2 regions of the Occultella kanbiaonis genome follow, and region 1 is predicted to be linked to the other one. Evidence: predicted binding sites of a transcription regulator. Region 1 holds the regulator's gene; the other holds the start of a gene.
What was found. Region 1 encodes LexA, which represses DNA repair genes until DNA is damaged. Its sites were predicted from a motif close to TCGAACANNTGTTCGA; they were not measured.
Positions count from the first base shown of each region.

Region 1 (4,338 bases):
CCGGAGGTAGGCCACCTCGTCCAGCTCGCGCAGGGGGCCGAGGATGGTCAGTCCGACCTCATGCGCATCGATCTCCGCGACACCGTTGCTGCGGATCGTCTCCTCGACCTGCTGTGCGAGCAGGGCAAGGTCGTCATCGGAAACAGGCCGCCCCTGGCAAGCCTTGCGGACGCCAGAGATGATCTTGTCCCGGCTGAACGGCTCGACGGCACCGGAACGCTTCATCACGTTCAGACTGGTGGTCTCGACCGTCGTGAATCGCCGCCCGCAGTTCGGGCACTGGCGCCGCCGCCGGATCGCGGACCCGTCCTCGGCGGTCCGGGAGTCCACGACGCGGGAATCGGAGTGCCGACAGAACGGGCAGTGCACCGACGGATCCTTCCCACATCGTGGCCGTCGTTCCCGTGCACTACATGTGCGCGGATCACAACGGTGTAACTACTAGATGTAGGGAAACGTTAGGCGTTCGCGTGCCCAGATGCAAGCGACTTCGGGCACACGAGCGGCTTCGCCCTGCTGCCGGGCCAACAGTGGGTCAGCCGACGGGAACCGTGAGCGCCTGACCTGCCACCACCGTGGAGGTGGCGAGCGAGTTCAGCTCCATGATCTGGTCGACCACCACGCGCACGTCCGCGCCGGGTGCGGCGTGCTCGGCGGCGATCGCCCAGAGGCTCTCCCCGGGCGAGACGACCACCGTCGCCACCTCGGTGGGGGCGGCCGGCTCGGACGGGAATGCGAGGCCGAGGACCGACCCGAGCGCCGCGGCGACGACGAGTCCGAGCACCACGAGCACCCGGCGACCGCGGACCGTCAGCCGCAGCGGCGCATCGACGGCCGTGCGGGCCGGCTCGACCGTCTCGGCGGGCAGTGCGTCCGAACGGCGCACTGGCCGACGGACCGGCCGCACCGGGGCGCCGTCACGCTCGGGCCGCGCGAGCGGCACGGGCACCGGTGCCAGCGCGGGCGCCGAGGTGAGGTCGGGCAGGGCGGGCGCGAGTCGACGAGTCGGCGCCGGTGCGAGCGGGCCGACCAATGCCGCGGGCGAAGGCACCAGCGCGACCGCGGACGACCCGACGGTCGGGTGCGCACTCACGACCCGGGTCACCGGCCGGGCCGCCCCGGCGCGGCCCCCCGGCACCGCCGACAGGTGGCGACGACGTACAGCTCGGCCGCGCCGCGTCCCGGCGTTGGCACCCGCGCGGAGCTCGGCGTGGGGGAAGGCCAGTGCACTCATCGGGAGTCTCCTCGGTCGTCGCGGGTAGAACGATTGTTCGTCGAACGGCTGTACTGAAGGTAGCACGCGGCGATTCCGATGTCGACACGCCAGTCGAACACATGTTTTGCGGATCGGCCGATGACGCCTACTGTGGTCCTGAACACTTCGACAGCACATCACCGCCCTCTGACAATGGCGGAAACACAGGCCGAACCGACCATCAGGAGGAGACCGTGACCCGATCCAGCCGCTCCAAGTCCCCCGACCCGAAGGACACCCCCGGCCCCGACGGCCTCAGCGTGCGTCAGCGGCAGATCATGGGCTCCATCCGGTCGAGCATCGAGGCCAAGGGCTACCCGCCCACCATGCGAGAGATCGGTGCGGCCGTGGGGCTGGCGAGCCCATCCTCGGTGAAGTACCAGCTCAACCTGCTCGAACAGAAGGGGTACCTGCGCCGGGACCCGATCTCCACCCGCGCGATCGAGGTCATCGCGCCGGATGACGCCCAGTCCGTCCGCGGCGACATCGACATCTTCGAGGCGCCGGACCGGGAGGGCATCGATCCCGGTGCCGCGTATGTGCCGGTCGTCGGCCGGATCGCGGCCGGTGGCCCGATCCTGGCAGAGCAGGCCGTGGAGGACGTGTTCCCGCTCCCCCGCCAGTTGGTCGGCGAAGGCGATCTGTTCCTGCTCAAGGTGGTCGGCGAGTCGATGATCGACGCCGCGATCTGCGACGGCGACTGGGTGGTCGTGCGGCAGCAGAACGTCGCTGAGAACGGCGAGATCGTCGCCGCGATGATCGACGGCGAGGCGACCGTGAAGACGCTCAAGCGCTCCGCTTCGCAGGTCTGGCTGATGCCGGCCAACCCGGCGTTCTCACCGATCGACGGGAACGAGGCGCAGATCCTCGGCCGTGTGGTGAGTGTGCTCCGCTCGATCTGAGGTCGGGGTTCGGCTTCTGGGGCGCCCGGGTCAGAAGCCGAACTGCCGGGCGACGCCGCGGATCTCGTCCGCGCTGGCGCGCAGGCTGGCAAGCTCGGACTCATTGAAGTTGAACTCGAGACGCTCGCCCACGCCGTCGCGGTCCACGATCGACGGGACCGACAGGCACACGTCGGAGATGCCTAGGTAGTCCTCGAGCAGGCTCGAGACAGGCAGGATCGCACGCTCGGAACGCAGCACCGACTGGATGATCCGCACGCCGGCGAGGCCGATGGCGTGGTTCGTGGCGCCCTTGCCGTCGATGATCCGGTACGCGGAGTTCTTCACCTCGTCGGCGATCTCGGCCAGGTCCCCTGGGCTGAGCACGCCGGTGGCGGCCACGAACTCCCGCAGTGGCACCCCGCCGATGTTGGCGGCGCTCCACAGCGGGAACTCGGAGTCGCCGTGCTCGCCGACGATGTAAGCGTGCACGTTCCGGACCGCGATCCGGCTGTGTTCGCTGAGCAGGTACCTGAGCCGTGAGGTGTCCAGCACCGTGCCGGAACCGAACATCTGCCGCGGCGGCAACCCGGAGATCTTCAGCGAGGCGTAGGTGACCACGTCGACCGGGTTCGTCACCATCATGTAGATGGCGTCGGGCGCGACCTCCACCAATTGCGGCACGAGCGTGCGCATCAGGTTGATGGTCCGGTCCGCGAGCTCGATACGAGTCTGCCCCGGCTGCTGTTTTGCACCGGCGGTCACCACCACCATGTCCGCGCCGGCGCAGATCCCGATGTCGTCCGATCCCTCCACCGCACCCATGGGCATGAAGGCCATGCCGTGGGAGAGGTCGAGGGCCTCGGCCTCCACCTTGGCCCGGTTCACGTCGTACAGGACCACCCGGCGGGCGACGCCCCGGATCAGCGCCGCGTATGCGAGCGTGGCGCCGACCGAGCCGGCGCCGACGATGGCGAGGGTGGAGACCCCGGGAGGTGTGGTGGCGCGGTCTGGTGCCTGGGTCACGACGGGATTCCTCTCGTGGTGGATCGCCTTCGCGGTAACCCTATCCGGCCCACGGCGGGCCGCCCGATCAGGCGCCCGCGAGCCTGCCCGGCGACGCCCGGACCAGGTCGACGCGATCCGTGCTCACGAGTCCCGCCGATCGGTTCCTCAGCCTTCGATCGCGGTGTAGTTTCCACACCAGAGGGGCAACGTCGCGACCTTACCGCTGGGGAGCATGCGACCACGAGCAAGGAGAGTCGGATGGCTGGCAACCGTGCCTCGCGTGTGGTGTGCGCGGTAGCACTCGTGGTCCCCAGCCTCATCGCCGGTGCTGGAGCTGGTACGACCGGTCGCGTGGCGGGATCGGCCGGTCCCACCCTCGCGACACGGCCCGTCGAACGCGAGACGGCCGCGGCACGACCCTCGGAGTGGGACGAGGCGCAACGGATCCTCGTGGCGGAGTTCGGGATATCCGAGGAGCAGGCTCGCGCGAACGTCGAGTCGCAGGCTGCCCGGACGATGTTTCGCGAGGTCATTGTCTCGGAGCTTGGCGAGACGTTCGCCGGCTTCCGCTTCGACCCGGCTACGGGTGTCCTTGCCGTGCTCACGACGAACCCCGACCGCGACGTCACCACCGTCGAGCGACGCGCGGACCAGTACGGAGTTGAAGTCGGCGTCATAGGGGCGGAATTCTCCTACACGGATCTGGCGGAGCTCGCACGCCAGGCAACTGCCGGTGGACTAGGGGTGCCGGCCGAGGAGATCGTCAGTGCGCAGATCGATGACAAAACGAACACCGTCACGGTCTACGTTCTGCCCGAGCGACTGGCTGCACTGCAGCGCAGTGGCTCTCACGATCCGGTCGTCCGGCTGGCGGCCCACGTTGATGAGGCCGTCGACGAAGGGCGTGCCAGTGATCAGAACTGACCACCCGTGAGAACGGTCACGAGCGCAGTCCTCGCGAGCGTGAGCGTGGCAGCGGTGCTGGCTGGGTGCACCTCCGACCAGAGCCCGCCGACGCCCAGCCCAATGACCGTCGACATCTCGGAGCTCCACCCCATGACGATGCGCGAGGCGCTCGAGGAGCCCGATTACGGCGAACAGGTGCGCCTCGCCGTCACGCTCGTCACGGAGGGTGGTGTCCTGCTCCTGTGCGACGCCGTCGAAGACACCGATCCCGCACAGTGCGCAGACCCG
Region 1 is NZ_CP046175.1:2,116,280-2,120,617, reverse strand. It holds gene nrdR (transcriptional regulator NrdR) at 1-369, opposite strand, end outside; gene GKS42_RS09735 (LysM peptidoglycan-binding domain-containing protein) at 536-1,234, opposite strand; gene lexA (transcriptional repressor LexA) at 1,534-2,157, shown strand; gene GKS42_RS09725 (L-lactate dehydrogenase) at 2,188-3,162, opposite strand; gene GKS42_RS09720 (hypothetical protein) at 3,403-4,068, shown strand; gene GKS42_RS26785 (hypothetical protein) at 4,059-4,184, opposite strand; gene GKS42_RS09715 (hypothetical protein) at 4,201-4,338, shown strand, end outside.

Region 2 (4,338 bases), 2.3 Mb from region 1:
CTGGGCAGCGGCCTGACCGCGCTCCCGTTCGCGGCGATCCCGATCCTCGCGACGCAGACCCTGTTCGGCGCCGTGACCGGCCTGATCGCCCTCGGCCTGCAGAGACTGACGCGATGACCGGGGCGACCACGCCGGACCGAGCGGGGCTGCGCCGTCGGGCGGCTGAGACCCCCGCATTGACCGGGGTGAACACGCCGGCCGGACGGAGCCCGCGCCGTCGGGCGGCTGAGACCGCCACACCGACCGAGGCGAACACGCCGTCCGGACGCAGCCCGCGCCGTCGGGAGGCAGAAGCCGCCACACCGACCGAGGCGAGCGCACCCGACCGACGGAGCCTGCGCCGTCGGACCCTGTTGCTCCTTGCCGCCGGGGCACCGGCGGTCGTCGCGGCCGGCAGCCTGGCCGCCTGCGGCGCGAGCGTCAGCCCTGTCACCGAGCCGTCGGCGTTCGACCGGCCGCTGACGATCCCGCCGCTGGCCGAGTCCACCGTGGCCGCGGACGGCACCCGCGTGTTCACCCTGGAGGCGCGGGAGGGGACCTCCCGGTTCCTCGACGAGGCGACGACCGCCACCTGGGGCTTCAACGGGGACTTCCTCGGCCCCACGCTGCGGGCCGAGCGCGGCGAGCGGGTCGCCGTCGAGGTCACGAACTCCCTGCCGGAGAGCACGAGCGTGCACTGGCACGGCATGCACCTGCCGGCCGCGATGGACGGCGGGCCGCACCAGAGCGTCGAGCCCGGCCAGACCTGGCGCCCGGAGTGGACGATCAACCAGCCCGGCGCCACGCTCTGGTACCACCCGCACCCGCACGGCCGCACCGAGCAGCACGTCTACAAGGGCCTGGCCGGCCTGTTCCTGCTCGACGACGGCGAGACCGAGGCGGCCGGACTCCCGAGCGAGTACGGGGTGGACGACATCCCGGTGATCGTCCAGGACAAGAGCTTCGACGACGGCGAACTCACCATCGATGACGGCGGCAACGAGGTGGGGCTGCTCGGGTCGACGGTCTTGGTGAACGGCACGATCGGGGCGGTCCTCGACGTCACCACCGAGATCGTCCGGCTGCGGATCCTGAACGGCTCGACGGCGCGGACGTACTCGTTCGGGTTCGACGACCGGTCGTTCACGCTCGTCGCCACCGACGGCGGACTGCTGCGGGCGCCCGTGGAACTGGACCGGATCCGCCTCTCGCCTGCCGAGCGCGCCGAGATCCTGGTCCGGATGGAGCCGGGCACCGAGACGATGCTGCACTCCTTCAAACCGGAACTCGGGCGGGTGGTGGTGCCGTTCGCCGTCGGCGGGAACGACGAGTTCGACGTGCTGCGGCTCCGGGCGGCCGAGTCGCTCGCGCCGTCCGGGGAGCCGGCGGCGGTGTTCACGGAGTTCGGGCTGGACGCGGCGACGGCCACCACGACCCGGTCCTTCGAGCTGCAGGACCGGGAGATCAACGGGCAGCTGATGGACATGGGGCGGATCGACGAGTCCGTGTACGTGGACACGACCGAGATCTGGGAGGTCCGCAACCAGGACCTGTCGCCGCACAACTTCCATGTGCACGACGTGCAGTTCGAGATCGTGGACATCGACGGCGACGCCCCGCCGCCGGAGCTGGCCGGGCGCAAGGACACCATCTACACCGAGCCGCAGCGGACCTACCGGCTGGTGATGCGGTTCGAGGAGTACACCGATCCCGCGATGCCGTACATGTACCACTGCCACCTGCTCCGACACGAGGACGAGGGCCTGATGGGGCAGTTCGTGGTGCTGGCACCGGGTGAGGTGGCGCAGCCGCCGGAGGGGACGTCGGCCGGCGGCGGGCCGGGCGGGGCCGGGTCGGGCGGGGCCGGGTCGGCCGGACACGACCACTGAGCCCACGCCACCGGCTGTGGATCGCCGGACGGGCCAGCTCAGGCTGTGGATGGAGTGTCATCGCGGCACCCTTCTCAAGGGCCGAGGTCCCGTCCGGCGCGCCTGATGCCCGGTCGTCCACATCGGCTTGACAGACCCTTGCAACCTCTGATCCGACGCGTAACGTTGCCATTGATCGCACGTACGTTCGACGGATGGGAGGTGACGATCGATGGACTGGACCACGGGACACACACCCGGCGAAGGGCGCCCGGAGGAGGACGGTGTCCGGCCGGTCGACGTCGCCTCCGACCCTCGGCGTGACGCCGACCTGTCCGAGCTGCTGGCCGGCTCTCTCGACGATCGACTCTTCGTCCTCGACGCCGTCACGGCCGCTCTGGCCGATGTGGACCGGCTCGACGAGCAGCACGAACACACCGGCCGGGCCTTGGGTGAGGCGAGCGTGCGGGCGCACCGGGACATCGAGATCCTGACCGGGCGGCGGTTGGACTGGCTTGCGGCGGAGAAGGCCGAGGGCATGTGGGACCTGTCCGGGCGCGTGCGTACCTACACCCAGCACGTGGCCCGCACCCACAAGATGTCCTTCGCTCGGGCCTCACGCGAGGTCCGGCTCGCCGAGCGGCTGAGCAACGACCTGCCCGAGGCCCGCGAGGCCCTCCGACGCGGGGAGCTGGGCGTCGAGCAGGCCGGGCTGATCGCCACCGTCGCCGCCTCCAGTGCCGCCCGCCGCGCGGCCCTCCGACTCCCCGCGCGCGGCCTCAGCCGGCCCGGCGACGCCGAGCCGAGCCAACCCGGCGACGCCGACCCGAGCCAACCCGGCGACGCCGACCCGAGCCAACCTGGCGAGACGGCCGAGGCCGACCCGACGGGTTCGGGTGCGCCTACGCAATCCGGTGCTGCCGGCGAGGCGGTCCTCGACGAGGACGCGACCGCGGAGTCGGTGATCCTGCACCTGGCGAGTACCGGGTCCTTCGAGGACCTGCGCGTGGTCTGCAAGTACTTCGCCGCGCTCTCCGACGCCGAGTCCGACGAACGCGGCTACAAGGAGGCCTGCGAACGCGAGTTCTTCGACCTGGCCTCGACCACCGGTGGGTTCCACCTCTCCGGGTTCCTGACCGAGGAGCACGGCCAACTGGTCAAGCAGACACTGGCCGCGCTCACGCCCGTCCCAGCCGCAGGAGACACCCGTAGCGCCAGCCAGCGCCGCGCCCAGGCCCTCGCCGACGGTGCCCAGCTGATCCTCAACCAGGGCCTTGCCGGCAAGGGCCAGTCCGTGCGGCCACACATGGGCGTGCTGATCAGCGCACCGGAGTTCGAACACATCGTCGCCACCAGCGCCATGCACGGTTGGGCAGGCGGCGACGCCACGTCCGTGCCCGCCTCCGACATCCCCGACTGGGCCCGCGCAGCCGACCCCGATGCCTGCGACGCGCGGCCCGTGTTCGGCCGTGACCTCCCACCCCTGCGGCCCGGCACCGGCGGTCTGACCAACCTCAAAGCCCTCGAGCACGTGGACTGGCGGGCGATCCTGTCCCAACCACCGGCCACCTGGGCCGACGGCACCGGGCCCGTTCCACCCTCCGTGCTGCGCAGGATCGCCTGCGGTGGCGAGATCTACCGCGTCATCTTCGGACCCGACTCCGCCGTGATCAACACCGGCAGGGCCCACCGCCGCTTCACCTCCGCCCAGCGCCGCGCAATGATCGCACGCGACCGGCACTGCACCTACCCCGGCTGCAAGGCCCCTCCGGCCATGTGCGAGGGTCACCACTCCAACGTCCACTGGGCCGCCGGCGGGAACACCGACCTGCCCAACGGCGCGCTGCTGTGCTTCTACCATCACCGCTTCGTGGACACCCACCAGATCGCCATGATCTGGCAGGGCAACGAGTGGGCCTTCTACACCCCCGACGGTGAGCGCATCGGCCCCGGGCCATGAGGCGCCGGCACGCCCGCCGGCGTGCCCGTGCCCACGCCCGCCGGTGGGCCCGCGCCCGGAGCTGACACCGCGGCTGACCGACCTCCTGTTCTGGACATCACCCCTGGACGGTCGTCGCCACGCCCGCCAGCGCCGCGAGAGCCATGGTGCGCAGCAGGGCTTCCATGTCGGCCCGGGCCAGCCTGGCACTGTGCGGCGTCGAGTTGATCAGCCCGAACACGGCGTGCGCCCCCGACCTCGCGGTGCGCTCCTCGACCTCGGGGTACAGCTCGCGGATCAGCCGGACCCAGATCTCGACGTACTCCCGTTGCAACCGGCGGACCTCGTCGCGCTCCGCCTCGGCCAGGCTGTCGAGGTCCCGGTACTGGATGGTGATCAGCGGGAGATGATCCAGAGCGAACTCGATGTGCCAGTCGACCAGGGCAGCAAGCGCGGCGGTCGGGTCCTCGGCTGCCTCGGAGCGCCGTCTGCCCTCGGACAGCAGGGTGGCGCTGATCGAGACCAGCATCTCGCTGAGGAGGGCACCCTTGC
Region 2 is NZ_CP046175.1:5,489,507-5,493,844, forward strand. It holds gene GKS42_RS25190 (hypothetical protein) at 1-117, shown strand, start outside; gene GKS42_RS25195 (multicopper oxidase family protein) at 114-1,868, shown strand; gene GKS42_RS25200 (HNH endonuclease signature motif containing protein) at 2,080-3,807, shown strand; gene GKS42_RS25205 (SACE_7040 family transcriptional regulator) at 3,905-4,338, opposite strand, start outside.
Region 2: GKS42_RS25200 (HNH endonuclease signature motif containing protein) is a predicted target of LexA. The motif match lies at 2,044-2,059, and genes of this name have one in related genera.